Regions from separate parts of the Streptomyces sp. NPDC054770 genome, predicted to be linked through region 4. Evidence: riboswitches for the same ligand, from Rfam matches in the RefSeq annotation. Region 4 holds a riboswitch; each other region holds the start of a gene.
What was found. Region 4 has a riboswitch for cyclic di-AMP ahead of ACWGKQ_RS03900 (NlpC/P60 family protein). Riboswitches for the same ligand answer to the same signal wherever they lie in the genome.
Positions count from the first base shown of each region.

Region 1 (5,372 bases), on a different contig from region 4:
CATACCGAGTGCGCCGGAATACGCATGACCGACCTCCGCCTTAATCCCCGTGAAACGCCGCCGAGTGGCGCTCGTTCCGTGACTCTATTGCAATGAGCCGGAATTTCCGACGGCGGACCGGAATCCAGGGATATATTTTGGACAGCAAGTGCACGAAAACGACGAAAGCCCCGGCACAGGGGCCGGGGCTCCGGAAGATCTCACGGGTTGCTTCCGCAGTGCGCTGCCGGGTTCGCCTCGGTGGTCGGGTGCGGGTGCGTGGGGGTTGCCCGCACCCCCTTTCAGGGGCGTCACGCGCAGCGCTCCTTCAGGGGCGCGGGGAACTGCGCGACCAGCCACGGCGCACCCGCGCCCGGCGCACGCACCGCAACCCCCACGTCGGTCTCGGCGCCGGACCCGCGTCCAGCTCCCTCAGACGTTCACGCCGTGCTTGCGGAGGTAGGCGACCGGGTCGACGTCGGAGCCGTAGTCCGGGGTGGTGCGGGCCTCGAAGTGGAGGTGCGGGCCGGTGGTGTTGCCGGTCGCGCCGGAGAGGCCGATCTGCTGGCCCGGGGTGACCTGCTGGCCCACCGAGACGCCGATGGACGAGAGGTGGCCGTACTGGGTGTACATGCCGTCGGCCATCTTGATGACGATCTCGTTGCCGTACGCCCCGCCCCAGCCGGTGGAGACGACCGTGCCGGTACCGACCGCGTGCACCACCGTGCCGCTGGCGGCGTGGAAGTCGATGCCGGTGTGGGCGCCGGAGGACCACAGGGAGCCGCCGGTCTTGTAGCCGGTGGAGACGTAGGAGTCGCTGATCGGCGCGACGAAGGTGTTCAGGCGCTTGCGCTCGGCCTCGCGGGCGGCGCGGGCCTTGGCCGCGCGCTCCTTCTTGGCCTGCTCGGCGGCCTTCTTGCGGGCGGCCTCCTCGGCCGCCTTGCGCGCGGCGGCGGCCTTCTGGGCGGCGGCCTGGGCGTCGATCTGCTCGGCGACGGAGTCGCTGATCGTGATGACCGGGGTGAGGCCGGTCTGCTCGACGGAGTTCTCGGCGGCGAGCGCCGGGGCGGCGGAGACGGTGCCGATGACACCGGTGGTGGTGAGAGCCGCGATACCGGCGGCCTGCGCGGTGGTGCGCTTCACCCGGCCGGGACGACGGTGCTTCCCGGAGGCGCACATGAACGCCATGTAGAGGCTGGTCCTTTCCTTCCCTCTCGCCTACCGGGTTAGCTGACGGGTTCGGAGCAGGAAGGTCTCCTACGGGCCCCCTCGCGACACGCGCGGGCGCCCGATTCACCCCAGGGACTGCGTGGGTCCCCGGCTCCCCTGGCTCGCGCCGTACGGGGACTCGGCGATGGCTGTCCGGTGCCGCGGATGCGGCGCGGTGCCTGACGGACAGCCCGGAAGAACCTACGAGGCCGCTCGCGCCCCGCCCAAACGGATCACGGTTTTTGTAGCGCATCCCACAGGGCAGACAGGCAACCTCCACCTCAATTCGGACACGCGAGAGCCCTGATGACCCGACGGTCATCAGGGCTCTTCACCCGCGTGTGTCCTACTCCGCGGCGACGACGGTGACTTCGCCGATGCCGAGGGCCTCGACGGGCTCCTTGATCTGCGCCGCGTCGCCGACCAGGACGGTCACCAGGCGGTCCACCGGGAAGGCGTTCACGACCGCCGCGGTGGCCTCCACGGTGCCGGTGGCGGCCAGTTGCCGGTACAGCGTGGCCTGGAAGTCGTCGGGCAGGTACTGCTCGACCTGGTCGGCCAGAGTGCCCGCGACGGCCGCCGCCGTCTCGTACTTGAGCGGCGCCACCCCGACGAGGTTCTGCACGGCCACGTCGCGCTCGGCGTCCGTGAGGCCCTGGGCGGCGAGCGTGCGCAGCACCGTCCACAGGTCCGTCAGGGCCGGGCCGGTGTTCGGCGTGTCCACCGAACCGCTGATGGCGAGCATCGAGACACCGCTGCCGTCGGGGGCTGACCGCAGCACCTGCCCGAAGGAGCGGACGCCGTAGGTGTAGCCCTTCTCCTCGCGCAGGACGCGGTCCAGGCGGGAGGTGAGGGTGCCGCCCAGGCAGTAGGTGCCGAGCACCTGGGCGGGCCAGACGCGGTCGTGCCGGTCGGAGCCGACGCGGCCGATGAGCAACTGGGTCTGGACAGCGCCGGGGCGGTCCACGATGACGACCCGCCCGGTGTCGTCGGCGGTCACGGACGGAACCGGACGGGGCTGCCCGGTGGCGGCGCGCCAGGCGCCCAGGGTCTCGCCGAGCAGCTCGTCCAGGTCGATGCCGGTCAGGTCGCCGACGACGACCGCGGTGGCCGTGGCGGGGCGCACGTGCCGGTCGAAGAAGGCGCGGACGGCGGCCGCATCGATCTTCTCGACCGTGTCCTCGGTGCCCTGGCGCGGGCGGGACATCCGCGCGGTGGCCGGGAACAGCTCCTTGTAGAGCTGCTTGGCGGCCCGGCGGCTGGGGTTGGCCAGCTCGTGCGGGATCTCGTCGAGGCGGTTGCGGACCAGCCGCTCGACCTCGCTCTCGGCGAAGGCGGGCGCCCTGAGGGCGTCGGAGAGCAGCCCGAGGCCCTTGGCGAGCCGGGAGGCCGGGACCTCCAGGCTGATGCGGACGCCGGGGTGGTCGGCGTGCGCGTCGAGGGTGGCGCCGGCCCGCTCCAGCTCCGCGGCGTACTCCTCGGCGGAGTGCTTGTCGGTGCCCTCGGAGAAGGCGCGCGCCATGATGGTGGCGACGCCGTCCAGGCCGGCCGGCTCGGCGTCCAGGGGCGCGTCCAGGAGCACTTCGACGGCGACGACCTGCTGGCCCGGGCGGTGGCAGCGCAGCACGGTCAGGCCGTTGTCCAGAGTGCCGCGCTCCGGGGCGGGGAAGGCCCACGGCTTGGCCTCGCCCGGCTGCGGCTGGGGGTGGAAGTCCATGGTGGCGAGCTCGGTCACTTGGCCGTCTCCTCGTTCTCGTTGCCGGCCTCTACGGTGGCTTCCTGCTCCGGGTCCTCGCCGCGGCCCGCCTCCTGGGTGTGCTCGGCGGACTCCGCGGACAGCGGCTCGTAGACGAGCACCGCGCGGTTGTCGGGGCGCAGCCGGGCCTTGGCGACCTCCCGGACCTCCTCGGCGGTGACCGTCAGGACGCGCTGGACGGCGGTCAGGGCGAGCTGCGGGTCGCCGAACAGGACGGCGAAGCGGCACAGTTCGTCCGCGCGGCCCGCGACGGTGCCGAGCCGGTCCAGCCACTCGCGCTCCAACTGGGCCTGGGCGCGCTCCATTTCCTCGGGCGTGGGGCCCTCCTCGGCGAACCGGGCGAGCTCCTCGTCGATGGCGGCCTCGATGACCGGCACCTCGACGTCACCGGAGGTCTTCACGTCGAGCCAGCCCAGGGAGGGCGCCCCGGCGAGCCGCAGCAGGCCGAAGCCGGCCGCGACGGCCGTCCGGTCGCGCCGTACCAGGCGGTTGTAGAGGCGGGAGGACTCGCCGCCGCCGAGCACGGTGAGCGCCAGGTCGGCCGCGTCGGACACGCGCGTGCCGTCCTCCGGGAGCCGGTAGGCGGCCATCAGCGCCCGCGCGGGGACCTCCTCCACCACGACCTCGCGCAGCTGCTCGCCGATGACGTCGGGCAGCGAGCCGTCGCGCGGGGTGGGCTTGCCGTCGTGCGCCTGGATGGAACCGAAGTACTTCTCGATCCAGGCGAGCGTCTGCTCCGGGTCGATGTCGCCGACGACCGACAGGACCGCGTTGTTGGGCGCGTAGTAGGTGCGGAAGAACGCGCGCGCGTCCTCCAGGGTGGCCGCGTCCAGGTCCGCCATCGAGCCGATCGGCGTGTGGTGGTAGGGGTGGCCCTCCGGGTAGGCGAGCGCGGTCAGCTTCTCGAAGGCCGTGCCGTAGGGGACGTTGTCGTAGCGCTGGCGGCGCTCGTTCTTCACGACGTCGCGCTGGTTCTCCATCGACTCGTCGTCCAGGGCGGCGAGCAGGGAGCCCATCCGGTCGGCCTCCAGCCAGAGGGCGAGCTCCAGCTGGTGGGCGGGCATGGTCTCGAAGTAGTTGGTGCGCTCGAAGCTGGTGGTGCCGTTGAGCGAGCCGCCGGCGCCCTGCACGAGCTCGAAGTGGCCGTTGCCCTTCACCTGCGCGGAGCCCTGGAACATCAGGTGCTCGAAAAGGTGAGCCAGGCCGGTACGGCCCTTGACTTCGTGCCGGGAACCGACGTCGTACCAGAGGCAGACCGCCGCGACCGGGGTCAGGTGGTCCTCGGAGAGCACCACGCGCAGACCGTTGGCCAAGCGGTGCTCGGTCGCTGCCAGGCCTCCGGAGCCTGTCTCGGCCGTGGTCGTGTGACCCATGGGCATGTACGTCCCTTCGCTCGCGGAAGCGGTCTCGAACCGCGGTTTCTCTGCCGGTCCTGCCACTGTATGCAAGCGTGCGGGGACCCGGCGAAGTTCCCGCACCACGTACGCCCACAGCGGATCGTCCGGGCGGATCGCGTAGCCTGCGTCCCACCCGCCCCGTGACGGCTTCCGGCACCAGGGCGGTTCGCGGCGACCGGGTCCTGGCCCGGGTTGTCAGTGCCGCGGTCCACAATGGTCAGCGTCAGATCCGTTCACGCATGAGCAAGGAGCCGGCAGCGATGGCCCGCCGCAGCACGAAGACCCCGCCGCCCGACGACTCGTTCGAGGAGAGAATCCTCGACATCGACGTCGTGGACGAGATGCGCGGCTCCTACCTCGAGTACGCGTACTCGGTCATCTACTCGCGCGCCCTTCCGGACGCCCGCGACGGTCTCAAGCCGGTGCACCGCCGCATCGTCTACCAGATGAACGAGATGGGGCTGCGCCCCGAACGCGGCTATGTGAAGTGCGCGCGCGTGGTCGGCGAGGTGATGGGCAAGCTGCACCCGCACGGCGACGCGTCGATCTACGACGCGCTGGTGCGGATGGCCCAGCCGTTCTCGATGCGGGTCCCGCTGGTCGACGGCCACGGCAACTTCGGTTCGCTGGGCAACGACGACCCGCCGGCCGCCATGCGGTACACCGAGTGCCGGATGGCCGAGGCGACCAGCCTGATGACCGAGTCGATCGACGAGGACACGGTCGACTTCGCGCCCAACTACGACGGCCAGGAGCGGGAACCGGTCGCGCTGCCCGCCGCGTTCCCGAACCTGCTGGTGAACGGCTCGTCGGGCATCGCGGTCGGCATGGCGACGAACATGCCGCCGCACAACCTCGGCGAGGTGATCTCGGCCGCCCGCCACCTGATCCGCTACCCGAACGCGGACCTGGACACGCTGATGAAGCACGTCCCGGGCCCCGATCTGCCCACCGGCGGCCGGATCGTCGGCCTGGAGGGCGTGCGGGACGCCTACGAGACGGGCCGCGGCACCTTCAAGATCCGGGCGACG
Region 1 covers NZ_JBSHBL010000023.1:22,418-27,789, reverse strand. Annotated here, with positions in the region: gene ACWGKQ_RS21295 (GntR family transcriptional regulator) at 1-26, opposite strand, end outside; gene ACWGKQ_RS21290 (M23 family metallopeptidase) at 412-1,167, opposite strand; cyclic di-AMP (ydaO/yuaA leader) riboswitch at 1,180-1,343, opposite strand; gene ACWGKQ_RS21285 (M16 family metallopeptidase) at 1,535-2,923, opposite strand; gene ACWGKQ_RS21280 (M16 family metallopeptidase) at 2,920-4,323, opposite strand; gene ACWGKQ_RS21275 (DNA gyrase/topoisomerase IV subunit A) at 4,602-5,372, shown strand, end outside.
Region 1: it holds a riboswitch for cyclic di-AMP, as region 4 does, so the genes downstream of both, ACWGKQ_RS21290 (M23 family metallopeptidase) here and ACWGKQ_RS03900 (NlpC/P60 family protein) in region 4, are expected to answer to the same signal.

Region 2 (5,372 bases), on a different contig from region 4:
CCGCGTCCCGGAGGGGGAGCAGCGCGCCGGCCACCGGTACGTCGTGGAGAACATCGACCTGCCCGCCCTCCTCGCCTACCGGCGCAGCGGCTACACGACGCCGCACGCACCGAAGCGGCCGAGCGGCACCGAGCTGGCCTGGCTCGCGGGTGACGACCCGCTGCCGTTCGTCACGATGCTCGCCCGCTTCGTGCGTCCGGGCGCGAAGCACCTCTACCAGCTGTGGCGCACCAACCGCCGCGGCTCCGGCCCCGCCACGAAGTAGGCAGCACGCCACGTTCCTGGGGAGGGACTTCGTGATCGAACCGGTAGCAGTCATCGGCGCCGGGCCCTTCGGCCTGTCCACGGCCGCCCACCTGCGGGCGCGCGGCATCCCCGTCCGGGTCTTCGGCGACCCCATGGTCAGCTGGCGCGACCACATGCCGGCCGGGATGATCCTGAAGTCCACCCCGGCCGCCTCCGACCTGGACTGCCCGCAGCACGGGCACACCCTCGCCGACTACTGCGACGCGGCGGGCATCCGCCGGCTGGTGACCGACGAGGACATCATCCCGGTGGAGACCTTCATCGGCTACGGCGAGTGGTTCCAGCAGAAACTGGTGCCCGAGCTGGAGCGGGTGCGGGTGGTCTCCGTGGACCGGCACAAGGCGGACCGGCACAAGGCGGACGGCTCGGCGGGCTTCGAACTGAAGCTGGACTCGGGGGAGTCGTTCACGGCCCGCGCGGTCGTCGTCGCCACCGGCCTGTCCGGGCTGGCCCGCCTGCCCGCCGAGCTCGCCAGGGCGGGCGCGGACGGACCGGCGGGGCCGGTCTCGCACAGCTCCCAGCACCACGACCTGACCCGGTTCTCCGGCACGGACCTGATCGTCGTCGGTGCCGGGCAGTCCGCGCTGGAGACGGCGGCCCTCGCCGCCGAGGCGGGCGCCCAGGTCCGGGTGGTCTCGCGAGGCCGCGGCAGGGTCGCCTTCGGGGCCCCGCCCTGGGACCAGCCGAAGCTGCGCCCCGAGTCGCCGTTCGGCCGGGCCTGGTCACTGTGGGCGCTCAGCTACTACCCGCACCCCTACCGCTACCTCCCGGCACAGACCCGCCACTACCTGGTCCGCCGGGTGCTCGGTCCGCTCGGCGCCTGGTGGCTGCGCGACCGCTTCGAGGGCAAGGTCCAGGTCCGTGAGGTCGCCGCCGTGACCGGCGCCGACACCTCCGACGGCGCCCCGGTCCTCACCGTCCGCAGCCACGACGGCGGCACCGACCGCCTCACCGCCGACCACGTCATAGCCGCCACCGGCTACCGCGTGGACATCGCCGCGATGGACTTCCTCGGCCCCGAACTGCGCACCCGGGTCGCGGTCAGCCGCGGCGCGCCGAGACTCGGCGCCGGATACGTCTCCTCCGTGCCCGGCCTGTACTTCACGGGGCTCCCGGCGGCGGCGTCGTACGGCCCGGTGATGCGGTTCGTGTGCGGCACGGAGTTCGCCTCACCGCGCCTGGCCAGGCACCTGGCGGCGGCCCACGCCTGACACCCCGGGGCCGGATCGTCACCCGGCCCCGAAGGCTATGCCGCCTCCTCGGCCGCCCGCTGCCAGGCCAGGAACTCCTCGATCAGCTCCGGCGGGTTGGCCGCCTCCGTGGCCTCGACCTCCCAGCCCGGGCAGTACATGTCGAAGACCACCACCGGCAGCGGCCGCCCGAGGACCTTCTCGATCCGGCCTCCGTCGTGCAGATCCCGGGCCAGCCGGACACACGCGTCGGCGAAGTGCAGGGCCAACAGCTCGCGTGCGGCGTCCAGTTCGGCGGCGTCGCCGTCCCCGTCGAACCAGATTCCGAGCCGCCGGACCTCCTCGACGTACAGCGCACCGCCGACCGGGTCCTCGGGGCAGTTGCCGAGCGTCTCGAAGCCGTCGAGGAGCCAGCACGCGTAGTTCCAGCGGGCCTCGCCCGGGTCGTCGGGGCGTCTTTCGGCCTCGTACTGGATCTCCGTGTTGTAGCCGATCGCCACAAAGGGTCTGCGGTTGTCGTCGTCGACCCGCCAGATGCGGAAGGACAGCGCGTAGATCTCCGGCCGCAGTTCCAGCGGGAACCGCTCCAGCACCCCGGTCGCCGCCTCCAGCAGATATGCCCGGAAGTCCCCCTGCCCGTCAGCCATCACCAGCGCCCCCGTCAGATCAGCGAAACCGACTCACCGAGAACGTAACGCCCGCCACTGACAACGGCCCCATCACGGCGGAGGCGGGCGTCACTTGAGGCCGAAACGCACAGTGAGTCCCAGCGGCGTGCTGTCCGTATTCTCTGATCATGGTCGCACCCTCCCCGTACTCACTGATCGCCACCGACCTGGACGGCACGCTGCTGCGTGCCGACGACACCCTCTCGGAGCGGTCGCTCGCCGCGCTCGCGCGGGCCGGCCGGGCCGGTGCCCGGCACCTCGTGGTCACCGGCCGTCCCGCACCGAGAGTGCGCCCGCTCCTCGACGACCTCGGCTGCACGGGACTCGCGGTCTGCGGCCAGGGCGCGCAGGTGTACGACGCCGGCGCGGACCGGCTGCTGTGGTCGGTCACCCTGGACCGGGAGCTGGCGGAGACCGCGCTCGGCAAGATCGAGGCCGAGGTCGGTCAGGTGTACGCGGCGGTCGACCAGGACGGCGTTGACGGGCTCACGCTCATCGAGCCTGGTTACCTGATGCCCCACCCCACCCTGCCGGCGCTGCGCGTCGCCCGGCGGGACGACCTGTGGTGCGCGCCCATCAGCAAGGTGCTGCTGCGGCACCACACCCTGTCCGACGACGAACTGGCGGCGACCGCCCGCGCGGTGGTCGGGTCGCTGGCGACGGTCACCATGTCGGGGCCGGGGACCGTCGAGCTCCAGCCGTGCGGGGTGACCAAGGCGACCGGCCTGGCGCTGGCCGCCGGCCATCTGGGGCTGCGCCCCGCACAGGCCATCGCCTTCGGGGACATGCCCAACGACATCCCGATGTTCGAGTGGGCGGCCTACGGGGTGGCCATGGCCAACGCTCATCCCGAACTGAAGGCGCGGGCCGACGAGGTCACCGCGTCGAACGAGGACGACGGCATCGCCGTCGTCCTCGAAAGACTCTTCAACTGACGCGGAGCGTCGGTCAGTACGCGCCGTGGACGTTGTCCATAGAGCCGTACCGCGCGGCGGCGTAGTTGCAGGCGGCGGTGATGTTCGCGACCGGGTCGTAGATGTCGAACGACGTGCCGGCCACGTGGTAGGCGTTGAACGTCGGGTCGATGACCTGGAGCAGGCCCTTGGACGGGATGCCCTTGGCCGCGTTGGAGTCCCAGAGGTTGATGGCCCGCGGGTTGCCGGAGGACTCCCGCATGATGTTGCGGTAGATGCCGTTGTAGCTGCCCGGGATGTTCTTCTCCCTCATGATCGCGAGCGACTCGCGGATCCAGCCGTCGAGGTTGTTCGGGTACCCGGCGAGGGTCGTCGAGGCGGTCGAGGTGGAGGACCCGGCGGCGGAGGCGGTGGTCGCCCCGATGAGCGGGAGGGCAAGGACGGCGGCGCCGGTGCCGGCGACGACGAGCGTGCGGATGATGCGGTTACGGCGGGGAGTGCGGTGCTGGGCGGCAACAAGCATGGCGTTGTTCCTCTCCGTCGCCTGCGAGGTGAGCTGTCGGGTTCGGGCCCGGGGAGTGCCCGGTCGTACCGCCCGAAGGCGATGCGACTTCACCCCTAGCCGTTCCGGAACGACGTCTGTCCGTGACGTCGGTCGCCCGGTCCGGCGGCTTACCTGGGTCCCCCGCTCCTGCCGTGCGAATGAACTCGTCGATGGGTTACGACGGGCGGCGGCAGGATTCGGCGTCCGCCCGGCGAGCCGGAACGTATGCGAGAGCACATGTCCGGAACAAGTACCTGATGCGCACAACACACCGATTGAGCTTGGAGTGAGGCCTATGAGGCACTTGATCCTTTGCGGCTGCCAACCCTCAACTGGCCCGCAGGGAAAGGGAAGGAAGGGTCGCCTTACCGGCTCTGCCCCGCCTGGCCTTTCGTGACCTACCTCACGAAACCGCAATAGCGGCAAATCAGACAAGAGGGATTCGTTGAATCCCTCTATTTCCTGGTTCGACGGAATGTCCCGGTGTCTTCATTTCGATGATGAGTCCGAATTGTCGGATTATAGTGAATTTCGGATAAGTCGAGGTGGTGTGGCGAGGTGGACGTCTGTCGGCGGCGGCCTTGTTCGCTCGATCGGGTGCCTCTCCGGTGCGGCCCCCGTCAACTTCGGAAGCGTCGGCTACGCGCGCGTGCCACCGGCCGGGGGTGGCCGGGAAGTTGGGCTGCCGGGTGCGCACGTGAAACTCGTCACGTGGGGGGTGGGGGAAAGGCGGCCAGGACGGCGGGATCTCCCGGTGTGCGTGTCCGTCGTGAAGGCGGAACCTCCGCCGTGGTGCGCGTCGTTGTCATGGCAGCCGTCCGCGGAGCGGGCCGCGGCGGCGGTCGTGGGCGGTTCGGGTGTCGATGCTCCCGTGGTCCGGCGTGGAAGGCCGCGGGGTGGGTCAGGAGGCGCGGAGGGTGTAAGTCAGGAGGCGCGGAGGTCGTGGTGGAAGAAGGATGTACACCTGTGTATGAGGTGCCGCCGTTCGTGCACCGGGTGCCACGGCCGGATTCGGTGGGCGGCCGAGGGGGTACGCCCGGGCAGGTGACGTCGGCCGGGAGAGGCGGGGCCGTTTCCGGGCAGTAGTCAGTCGGGAGGTTCGTCCGGGAGGCTCGCCGCCGGACGGCCGTCCGGACACGGTCGGAGCCGAGGTTCGGGACAACTGTCCGCACTTCCTGTTAAGTCAGTAGATGTCAGGTCGTATCGGCTGATCAAAAACATAACGGTCGTGATCTGATAGCGCCCGGGGTGTAACCGTGGGCGCTATCGGTGATCGAAACCTGACCGGATACGCTGACTTGAGTGAGGGCAGCGACCTATCGACAAACCGCGTAATCGCCAGTAGACACCAGCAGACAGGAGACCCCTCGTGACCGTCGTCGGGCCGTTCGGGCTGAGCGTGCGGGACCAGGCTCTGGAAGCCGATGTCCAGGCCGGATTGACGGCTGTCGAGGAAGGCTTGCTAGAAGCCACCAAGAGCGAGGTCCCGTTCATCACGGAGGCCGCGCAGCACCTCGTACGGGCCGGAGGCAAGCGGTTCCGCCCGCTGCTGGTGATGCTCGCCGCGCAGTTCGGCGACCCGTACGCGCCCGGTGTCGTGCCGTCGGCCGTCGTCGTCGAACTCACCCATCTGGCCACGCTGTACCACGACGACGTCATGGACGAGGCCTCCGTGCGGCGCGGCGTCGACAGTGCCAACACCCGCTGGGGCAATTCGCTCGCCGTCCTCACCGGCGACTTCCTCTTCGCC
Region 2 covers NZ_JBSHBL010000007.1:31,712-37,083, reverse strand. Annotated here, with positions in the region: gene ACWGKQ_RS09150 (carboxylate--amine ligase) at 1-265, shown strand, start outside; gene ACWGKQ_RS09145 (FAD-dependent oxidoreductase) at 297-1,517, shown strand; gene ACWGKQ_RS09140 (hypothetical protein) at 1,553-2,143, opposite strand; gene ACWGKQ_RS09135 (HAD family hydrolase) at 2,293-3,099, shown strand; gene ACWGKQ_RS09130 (transglycosylase SLT domain-containing protein) at 3,113-3,601, opposite strand; cyclic di-AMP (ydaO/yuaA leader) riboswitch at 3,605-3,802, opposite strand; gene ACWGKQ_RS09125 (polyprenyl synthetase family protein) at 4,992-5,372, shown strand, end outside.
Region 2: it holds a riboswitch for cyclic di-AMP, as region 4 does, so the genes downstream of both, ACWGKQ_RS09130 (transglycosylase SLT domain-containing protein) here and ACWGKQ_RS03900 (NlpC/P60 family protein) in region 4, are expected to answer to the same signal.

Region 3 (5,372 bases), on a different contig from region 4:
TCTCGGCGGGCGCCGACGACTTCGCCGACCGGGCCAGCCGGACGCAGGAGCGCATCGACCTCAAGGCCCAGCAGGAGTCCGAGAAGAAGAAGGCGGCGGCGGAGGCGGCCCGCAAGGAGCGGCTGCGCCCGAAGTACGCCCTTCCGGTCACGCAGAAAGGGCTCAGCGCCTACTTCGGCCAGGCCGGCGTGAACTGGATGTCCGTCCACACGGGCATCGACTTTCCCGTCTCCTACGGCACGACGGTGATGGCCGCGATGGACGGCGTCGTCTCCACCAAGTGGAACAGCGCCTACGGCAACATGATGATAGTGACGGCGAAGGACGGCACGGAGACGTGGTACTGCCACCTCTCGTCCTACCGTGTCGCCGCCGGTACGACGGTGAAGGCAGGCGACCCGATCGCGTACTCCGGGAACTCCGGCAACTCGACCGGGCCGCACCTGCACTTCTTGGTGCGGCCGGCCGGTGGCGCCGCCTTAGACCCGCTGCCGTGGCTGCGCAGCCACGGGCTCGACCCGACCTGACCGGTACCGGCGGGTCCCGCCGCGGCGGGACCCGGTCGTCCTACAGCTTCTCCACCGGCGCGTACCGCAGCAGCAGCCGCTTCGGCTTGGTGTCGCCGAAGTCGATCGTCGCCTCCGCGTTCGCCCCCGTGCCCTTCACCGCGACGACCGTGCCGAGGCCGAACTGGTCGTGGGTGACACGGTCGCCGACGGCCACCGAGACCACCGGCTTCTCCGAGGTCCGCCGGGTGGCGAAGCCGGACGCACCCGACGCCGAGGAGCGCGAGCGGGTCGAGGAGAGCGAGGCCGCCACGCCCGCCGCGGGCCCGGTGGAGACCGGCGCCATCGCCCCGGTCCGCTTCCACTCCAGATACGCGCCCGGGATCTCCTCCAGGAAGCGCGAGGGCGGGTTGTACGACGGCTGGCCCCAGGCGCTGCGCATCGAGGACCGGGTGAGGTACAGCCGCTCCCGCGCCCGCGTGATGCCCACGTAGGCGAGGCGCCGCTCCTCCTCCAGCTCCTTGGTCTGGCCGAGGGCGCGCATGTGCGGGAAGACGCCGTCCTCCATGCCGGTCAGGAACACCACCGGGAATTCGAGGCCCTTGGCGGTGTGCAGGGTCATCAGGGTGATGACGCCGTCGCCGTTCTCGTCGTCGTCGGGAATCTGGTCGGAGTCGGCGACCAGGGCCACCCGCTCCAGGAAGGCGGCGAGCCCGGGCTGTTCCTCGCCCTCTCCGGACTCCTGCTCGAACTCCAGTGCCACGGAGGCGAGTTCCTGGAGGTTCTCGATGCGGGTCTCGTCCTGCGGGTCCGTCGAGTTCTGCAGCTCGGCGAGGTATCCGGTGCGTTCGTAGATCGCCTCCAGGACGGTGGCGGGTCCGGCGCCGGACTCCACGACCGTACGGAGGTCCTCCATCAGCGTGTTGAACCGCTTGACCGCGTTCGTCGACCGCGCGGCCATGCCGTACGCCTCGTCGACGCGCCTGAGCGCCTGCGGGAAGCTGATCTTCTCGCGCTGGGCGAGGGCGTCGATCATCGCCTCCGCGCGGTCGCCGATACCGCGCTTGGGGACGTTGAGGATGCGCCGGAGCGGGACGGAGTCCTCCGGGTTGGCCAGCACCCGCAGGTAGGCCAGGACGTCCCGGACCTCCTTGCGCTCGTAGAAGCGGACCCCGCCGACGACCTTGTAGGGCAGGCCGACGCGGATGAAGATCTCCTCGAAGACGCGGGACTGGGCGTTGGTGCGGTAGAAGACGGCGACATCGCCGGCCTTCGCCTCGCCCGCGTCCGTCAGACGGTCTATCTCCTCGGCGACGAACTGCGCCTCGTCGTGCTCGGTGTCGGCGACGTAGCCGGTGATCTGCGCGCCCGCGCCCGCGTTGGTCCACAGGTTCTTCGGGCGGCGGGACTCGTTGCGCTCGATGACCGCGTTGGCGGCGCTCAGAATCGTCTGCGTGGAGCGGTAGTTCTGTTCGAGGAGGATCGTCGTCGCGTTCGGGTAGTCCTCCTCGAACTGGAGGATGTTGCGGATCGTCGCGCCCCGGAAGGCGTAGATCGACTGGTCGGCGTCACCGACGACGCAGAGCTCGGCGGGGGGCAGGTCGGGCGCGCCGGTGCCGACCAGCTCGCGCACCAGGGCGTACTGGGCGTGGTTGGTGTCCTGGTACTCGTCGACCAGGACGTGCCGGAAGCGGCGGCGGTAGTGCTCGGCGACGTCCGGGAAGGCGCGCAGCAGGTTGACCGTCGTCATGATCAGGTCGTCGAAGTCGAGGGCGTTCGCCTCGCGCAGCCGCGACTGGTACAGGGCGTAGGCCTGGGCGAGGGTCTTCTCGAAGCCGTCGGCGGCCTGGGCGGCGAAGTCCTCCTCGTCGATCAGCTCGTTCTTCAGGTTGCTGATCTTGGCGCTGAAGGACTTCGGCGGGTAGCGCTTGGGGTCGAGGTCCAGGTCGCGGCAGACCAGGGCCATCAGGCGCTTGGAGTCGGCCGCGTCGTAGATCGAGAAGGAGGAGGTGAAGCCGAGCTTCTTGCTCTCCCTGCGCAGGATCCGCACGCAGGCGCTGTGGAAGGTCATCACCCACATCGCGTTCGCGCGCGGGCCGACGAGGTGCTCGACCCGCTCCTTCATCTCGCCCGCGGCCTTGTTGGTGAAGGTGATCGCGAGGATCTGGCCCGGGTGCACCTGGCGCGCGCCGAGCAGGTGGGCGATGCGGTGGGTGAGCACGCGCGTCTTGCCGGAACCGGCGCCGGCCACGATGAGCAGCGGGGAGCCGGCGTGCACCACGGCCGCCCGCTGGTTGTCGTTCAGCCCGTCCAGGAGCGCGGCCGGGTCCAGGGCCGGGCGGGCGGCGCCGTCGCGGTAGTAGGCGTCTCGGTCCGGGGGCACGTCGAACTTCCCGCCGAACAGATCGTCCGGAATCGACTCCGGAGCGTGCTCGTCCTCGGGCGGCGGCGGGGGTTCCTCGTCATGGCCGCGGGGGGCCTGGAGGCTCGCCAGGAAGCTGTCGTCAAAGAGGCTGCTCATCGCTCTCCGAGTCTAGGGCGCCCCACCGACAACCGGTCGCCGCCCCGAAAACTCGCCCGGGTGACCGACCGGTTCCGCTCCGTCACGGCAGGTCGGCGCGGAGCACGGAGCCGCACTCCCCCAGCGCGAACCAGCGGCACCCTTCCGAACAAGTCACTCATACCGTCCCAGATGACCTTGCCTTAACAAGTTCTAACAACAAGGTCACGAAAATGTATCGGGCATATCGCACATCAACCTTCACAGAGGCCACACGAGTTGGTTAGCGTGCGAGGCGGGCCGCGCGACCCCCACCGGCGAACGTCGCCGGGCCGCACGGCCTCCGCCGAGTCCGGGGCGCCGCCGCGCATCCGGAGCCGGGGACCCACCGATCCCGGGGTGAATCGGTCCCGACTCCCCTCCGGGGAGCGGACCGTAGGGCAACCCTTCCGAACCACCCGCCCGAACCCGACAGCTAACTCGGTAGGCGGAACGTGGAAGGAGTCGCCTCCGTTGGCGTCGCACCGCAAGTCCCGGCCGTCAGGAACGCGCGCGGCGGGCATACGCACCCCCGCGCTGGCCACCGCCGCCCTCACCTCCATGGCCCTGTTCTCCCAGACGGCCGAGGCCGCGCCCCCCGAGGACGGCAAGCCGAGCCTGGAGGAGGTCGAGAAGAAGGTCGACTCGCTCTACCGGCAGGCGGAGTCGGCGACCGAGAAGTACAACGCCGCCAAGGAGCGGACCGGCCGGCAGCGCAAGCAGGTCGACACCCTGCTCGACGACGTCGCCGAGCGCACGGACCGGCTGAACAAGGCGCGTGAGGAGCTGGGTTCGTTCGCCGCGGCCCAGTACCGGACCGGGGCCGCCGCCCCCGACACGGCGACCTTCCTGCTCGCGGACAGTCCCCAGGACTACTTCGACCAGGACCAGCTGATGAGCCGGCTGACCGCACGCCAGAAGGGCGCGGTCGACGACTACGTCACCCAGCAGTCCGCGACCATGAGGAAGCGGCAGGAGGCCGCCAAGAGCCTCGAAACGCTCACCGAGACGCAGGACGACCTCAAGACCGCCAAGACCACCGTCCAGACGAAGCTGGCCTCCGCGCGGGAGCTGCTGTCGCAGCTGACGGCCGCGGAGAAGGCGCGGCTGGCGGCGATCGAGAAGCAGCAGGAGGAGGTGGCGGCCCGCAAGGCGGCGGAGCTGGCGAAGCAGCAGGCCGCGGCCGCCGAGCAGGAGACGTCGTCGTCCGCCGCATCGGGCAGCTCCTCTTCCGGCACGTCGAGCGGCTCCTCCTCCGCCTACGCCACGAAGGCCGCCAAGGCGATCGCCTTCGCCCGCGCACAGATCGGCAAGCCGTACGTCTGGGGCGCCACCGGCCCCGGCTCCTACGACTGCTCCGGGCTCTCCCAGGCCGCCTGGAAGGCCGCGGGCGTCTCCCTGCCGCGCACCACCTACGACCAGGTGAACGCCGGCACCACCGTCTCCCTCGCCGACGCCCGACCCGGCGACCTGGTCTTCTTCTACGACGACGTCAGCCACGTCGGCATCTACATCGGCAACGGCATGATGATCCACGCCCCGAAGCCCGGCGCCTACGTCCGGGAGGAGTCGATCTACTACGGCGGCGAGTCGATCATCCACAGCGTGGTACGCCCGGCCTGAGCCGACTGCAGGCCGGCATCTGCAGACGCCCGGGTCAGCGGCGCCCGCGCGCGAGCAGGGCCGCATGCGGCAGGGCCAGCAGACCGTCCTCGGCAGCGAACTCCGAACTGAACACATCGAAGTGACGCTTGATCTCGGCGCGGATCCGGGGTGTCTGGCTCTGCACCAGCTGCCCGCCGAACGCCACTCCGCTCGCAGGACCGCTCCACCACTCGTCGGCGCTCGCGCGGTGATCCCAACGCAAGGTCGCGCACTCCGCCTCGCGCAGCCCCGCCGCGTCCATCAGCCCGGTCAGGCCGCTCTCGTCACGGGGGAAATCATCCTCAGGAGCCAGCCCTGCGGGCAGATGCGGTGGGCGCACCGCACCCGCGGCCTCGATCGCACGGCCGATCAGAGCCTGTCCCGGCGCCGGCGGCGCCGCCCATGTCGTCAACGCGATCCAGCCGCCGGGCCGCACCACACGGCGCAGCTCAGCCAGCGCCACTTTGGGCCGGCCCACATGGTTCAGAACGAAGTTGGCCACGACGGCGTCGAACTCTCCGTCGGCGAAGGGAAGCGCGGGAAGAACGGCCACCCGCACATCAGCCGCGGGTGCGGCCTGAACAGCCAACTCGACCATGGTCGGCTCCGCATCCACGGCCGTCACCGTCGCGCCCCGGACACACGCGGCCGCGGCGACCGTCCCCGGCCCGGTCCCCACGTCC
Region 3 covers NZ_JBSHBL010000004.1:179,663-185,034, forward strand. Annotated here, with positions in the region: gene ACWGKQ_RS06220 (M23 family metallopeptidase) at 1-527, shown strand, start outside; gene pcrA (DNA helicase PcrA) at 568-3,027, opposite strand; cyclic di-AMP (ydaO/yuaA leader) riboswitch at 3,341-3,511, shown strand; gene ACWGKQ_RS06230 (NlpC/P60 family protein) at 3,520-4,668, shown strand; gene ACWGKQ_RS06235 (class I SAM-dependent methyltransferase) at 4,703-5,372, opposite strand, start outside.
Region 3: it holds a riboswitch for cyclic di-AMP, as region 4 does, so the genes downstream of both, ACWGKQ_RS06230 (NlpC/P60 family protein) here and ACWGKQ_RS03900 (NlpC/P60 family protein) in region 4, are expected to answer to the same signal.

Region 4 (5,372 bases):
AGACCGCGGGCCAGAGGTGGGCGCCGGTCTCCGCCAGACCGCCCTGGACCGCCTGCGGCTCGGTCTGGGGTTCCGTCCCGGAGCCGGTGCCCGGGCTCTCCTGACCGGCCGGGACGGCGGCCGCGGTGCCGGCCGGCGTGGCGGCGGCGGTCGCGGCCGGCGCCTCGGTGTCGGGCCGCTCCGTCGGCTCGCTGATGACACCGCCGCCCGACGACTTCGTGGTCGACGTCTTCTTCGGCGACGCGGTCGCGTAGACCCTCGGCAGCCCGGTGTCGTCGGAGGCCGGGGCGGAGGCGTTGTCGGAGGCGGGCGCGGTTTCGGTGGCCGGCGGGTCGGCCGGGGGCTCGGACGACGGCTGCGTGGTCTCCGGCTCGGACGGCTCGGCGCTCTGCGTCTGGGCCGGCGGGTCGGCCGGGCTCGCGGTCTCGCTCGGCTCGCCCGGCGCGGACGGCTCGGCGCTCTCGGACGGCGGCTGCTCGTCGGCCCCCGCACCGCACTTGCGGCCCGAGTTGATGCAGTCGACCATCTTCCGCATCAGGCTCTCGTCGAAGACGTTGATGAAGTCGCCGTGGTCGGTGACCGGCTTGTGCAGCTGCTCGGGGAACGAGTCCACCGCGAACAGCGGGACCGTACGGCCGCCGTCCTGGAGGCTCGGCGCGTCCACGTCGTAGACGATGCGCTGCACCAGCTGCGGGATGGCCTGGAAACCGGCCGGGCAGCTCCCGTCGGGGCCTTCGAACGCCACGTGGGTGCGGTGGTTGGCGCTGTCGATGTTCCGGCCGTCCCAGCAGCTCTGGAACCTGAACGTGCGCACGACGTCGCTGCCCGAGGGGCAGAGCGGGTACTTGTCCTTGAGCTGCCGGTTCTCGTAACCGGTGCAGCTCCAGGAGGCGTTGGCGTTGGTCGGGCCGTTGACGAACGCCTTGGCGTCGCCGGTGATGATGCGCAGCAGCCGCGGCATCTCGGTGACCTTGGAGGTCGGGTTGCCCTCGAAGGTCAGCGTGACCTGCTTCGCCGTGACGATCTGCCCGGCGTTGCCCTCGGTGCCGCCGCCCGGCTTGTCGGCGTCCCGCTCCTGCTTGCCGTTCTGCAGCCGCAGCACGGGCCAGTAGTACGTGGACTTGTCGCCCTGGTCCGCGCAGCTGGTGTCGGCGTTCGCGAGGTCCTGGTCACTGGCGAAGGCGTTGTTGGACTGGTTGCCGATGTAGTCGTGGAAGTGGTGGGCGCCGTTGGAGACACCGGGCGCGACGATCACGTTGTCGGAGTTGAACAGGCCGTTCGCGTTGACGCCGCAGCTGGAGCTGAAGGTGCCGGTGGAGCCGCCGGACCGCTCGGCCGGGGTGCTGACATTGGGCTGGACGGAGGTGATGTCCGCGTAGTCGGCGGCGACCGGACCGTTGCCGCCCTGGCCGCCGATGCCGGTGCCCTGGCTCGGCGCGGCGCTGCCCTGACCGCTCTGGCTCGGCGTGGCGCTGCCCTGGGGGGCCGCCGACTGCCCGTCGCCCTGGTTCGAGGAGCGCAGGGCGCAGGCCGCCAGGTCGTCGAGGCCCTGCGGGCGGTCGCCCTCGCGGCCGATGGCGTCGGCGATGCGCTGGAGCGACTCGGCCCGCTTCGCCTTCAGCGGGTCGATGATCGTCTGGCCGGCGAAGGCGGGGTTCTGCTCGATCTCGGCGGCGTACTGGGTGAGTTGCTGGTAGGCGGCGGCGATCTGCTGGTCCATCTGGGCGAGTTCACGGTCGACGTCGGCCCGGGCCCCGTCCGGCACCGACGTCAGCCGGCTGCCGACGTCGGGGCAGTAGACCGTCGGCGCGGACAGCACATGGCCGGTGGCGACCTGGGCCTGCTGGTCCCCGCCGCCTTCGGTGGCCGAGGCATAGACGTTCACCGCGACCAATCCTGCGCCGCCGAGCATCAGGGCGACCGCTGCGAAGGTCGCGCGCTGTGCGCCGGTCGGGCGTCTGCGCCTGTTGGGTCTCAAGGTCGTTCCCCTGCGTCTCGTGGTCGGCCGGACATGGAAATCCCCCGGCCCTATACGGCCCCCGGCGCCGCCGTGTTCAACGGACCCGCGAATTCACGGAGACCTCACAGAAAGCACCTGTTCCCACACAGCTCCGGAACAGCAGAACACGACCGACGGCAACGCCCCGGTGACCCTGCGAAAGCAATGGATGCGCGCCAAATGCCGTCCCGTACCGTCGAGTTCCGAACGCTAAGACGAACATCACAAATACGTATCGGACATTACGCACTTCAACCTTCACACGAGTGACACAAGTTGGCTAAGTTGACGGGCAAGCCGCTCGGCTCCCCCCGGCGAATCCCGTCGGGCCGCGCGGCCTCCGCCGAGTCCGGTGCCTCCCAGGGGCGAATCCGGAGCCGGGGACCCAACCGACCACTGGGGTGAATCGGCCGACCGTCCGCGAGGGCAGGGGCCGTAGGGCATGCCTTCCGGACTTCACCGCCCGAACCCGACAGCTAACTCGGTAGGCGGAGTACGGAAGGAGCACGACCCCTCAATGGCGCCCGAGAGCCGTGACGAGGTTCGGCAGCGGATCGACAGCCTCTACGACCAGGCCGAGAACGCCACCGGGAACTACAACGCCACGCGCGCGATGAGCGGGGGCTCGCGCTCCCGCGGCGTCCCGCTGTTCAAGCGGCCCCGTCGCGACGACCCGGGCCTCGACAACATCGCCCGGGAGTGGTTCGACGGCGCCCGCTCGAAGCTGGGGCCGAGCGTCCCGGCCGCACTCCCCTCCGACCGGCAGCCCGCCCGGCCCGGTCCGCGGCGGCCCGTCAGCTCCATGGCCGCCGACCTGCTCGGCCAGCTGGAGGACAGCGGCCCGGCCCGGCTGGAGCTGACCGCGGGTCCGTCCGCGCAGACCGACATCGAGGTCGTCCGCGCGCTGCCGCCGGAGCGCCCGAGGCTGGAGCTGACGGCAGGGCCGGCCGCGGCGCTGCCCCCGGGGCCGTCGGGCGCGCCCAGGGCCCTGTCGGCCGCCGCGCCGCAGCGGCAGGCGCCGGGTACCTCCAAGACCAAGAGCCAGCTGAAGATCGCCAAGGCCCGCGAGGTGCTGTCCCAGCGCACCGGGCAGCGCGCGATCGCCGCGCTCGAACCGGCCGCGGCCCCAGCAGCCCAGCCCGTGCCGACCGCACCGTCCCCGTGGCCCACGCCCGAGGCCCAGGTCCCGACGCAGCAGTGGCCGCCGGCTCCCGCCATCGGCATACCGAGCCAGCGCAGCGCGCCGCCCGCGATGACCGAGACGGGCGGCATCCCGATCGTGTCCGCGACCGACACCGGTACGTTCCGCATCATGACGCCGGGCGGTAGCGGGGCCACCCGGGCAGCCGTGCCCCCGCCGGACACGGGCGGCTTCCGCATCATGACCCCCGGCAGCTCGGCGACCGGCAGCTTCCCGGGGATGCCTCCCATGGACGCGGGCCCCGCCCCCGCCCAGCCTCCGGCTCCGGCTCCGGGGGACAGCGGCTCCTTCCGCATCATGACCCCGGGCGCCACGGGCACGTTCCCGATGCCGACCCCGGCGGACGCGGGAGCGTTCCCGACCGCGGACCCCATGGGCACGAGCGTCTTCCCGACCGCGAACCCCGTCGGCACGAGCGTCTTCCCGACCGCGGCTCCCACGAACACCGGCGCCTTCCCGACCGCGACACCCGCCGTTCCCGCCGCCGCTGCCCCCGCCCCGGCACCGGCCCCGATGGACATGGGCGGCTTCCGGGTCATGTCGCCGAACGCGGCCGCCGCCTACGCCGACGTGCCCCAGGCCGCCGCCGACACCGCCTACGCCACCGGCGCGTACACGTACACGTACCCGACCGCGGCCCCCGCCGCCGCGCCCATGGCCATGACACCGCAGGCCGCCCCGTTCCCTGCGGCACCCGCCGCCGACATGGCCGGCGCCTGGGCCGGAGGCATGCAGTCCACCGACGCCTCCTACGCCTACGCCTACGCCGATACCACCGCGATGCCCACGCAGATGGCGGCACCCGCGGCCGCGATGCCCGCGCCCGCGCCCATGCCCATGCCCATGGCAGCGCCGATGCCGACCCCGATGGCGGCACCGATGCCCACGCAGATGACGGCGCCGATGCCGACACCCATGGCCGCGCCCATGGCCGCCCCGATGCCCGCGATGGCCGCGGCGCCGGCGGCCATGACGGCGCCGCCCGAGGCGATGATGGCCGCGCCCACCATGGCGATGCCCACCGCCGCCCCGGTCGTCACCACCCCGGTCGTCACCGCTCCGCTCCCCACCACCCCCCTGCCGACCGCACCTCCGCAGGTCACCGCCCCGGTACCCACCGCGCCCTCGCCCGCGGCCGCCTTCGCCGACCCCGGTGCCTTCCTCCAGCCGGGCGCCGCGGCCGAGCCCGGCAAGGCCATGAAGGCGCTGGCGTTCGCGCGGGAGCAGATCGGCCGGCCGTGCGTCTGGGGGGCGACCGGACCGGGGGCGTACGACTGCTCCAGCCTGACCCAGGCCGCCTGGCGCGCCGCCGGTGTCACGCTGCCGCGTTCCGCGCCGGAGCAGACGCTGGCCGGCACCCCGATCACGCTGGCCGCCCTGGAACCGGGCGACCTGGTCTTCTTCTTCGACGACGACAGCCACGTCGGGATCTACGCGGGCGGCGGCACGATGGTGCACGCGCCGAGCCCCGGCGCGCTCATCCGCGAGGAGTCGATCTACAACGCCGGGGAGTCGGCGATCCACCGCGTGATCCGCCCGGCCTGATCCGGGCCCGGGGTCAGACCCTCCGCCGCCGCGTGCGCCAGCTCTCGTGGTGGTCCAGGAGGGTCTCCTCGACGGGCCGGTAGACCAGGCCCAGTTCATGGACGCTCCGGCCGTTGTCGACGCGGAAGCGGATCCCGAGGTGCTTGCGTATGTAGTCCTGGGTGAGGCCGAAGAGCGGGCCGAGGACCCGTACCGGCCCGTGCGGCAGCGCGGTGCGCGGCAGGCGCGGGTCCCAGGGGTGGCGGGTGCGGATGATCCGGGACATCTCGTGGAAGGACGTCATCGTCTCGTTGGCCACGATGTAACGGCCGTTCGCGGCCGGGTTCTCCGCCGCCGCTATGTGCGCGTCGGCCACGTCCCGGACGTCCGCGGTGGTGAAGCTGAAGTCCGGGGCGCCGTAGCAGAAGTAACCCTTGAACAGCTCGTCGAGCAGGAACAGGCTGCCCGACTCGGAGCCGGGGGTGAGGGAGGGGCCCAGGATCAGCCCCGGGTTGACGCAGACCAGGCGCCAGCGGTCCTGGGCGGCCCCGGCCTCCCGGGCGGCGCGCTCGGCGACCGTCTTGGCGTAGTGGTAGGGATTGTCGGCCACCGTGCTGGTGGTGTTGAAGTACTTCTCCGTCAGCACCT
Region 4 covers NZ_JBSHBL010000002.1:300,217-305,588, reverse strand. Annotated here, with positions in the region: gene ACWGKQ_RS03905 (DUF1996 domain-containing protein) at 1-1,912, opposite strand, end outside; cyclic di-AMP (ydaO/yuaA leader) riboswitch at 2,353-2,506, shown strand; gene ACWGKQ_RS03900 (NlpC/P60 family protein) at 2,517-4,745, shown strand; gene ACWGKQ_RS03895 (NAD-dependent epimerase/dehydratase family protein) at 4,759-5,372, opposite strand, start outside.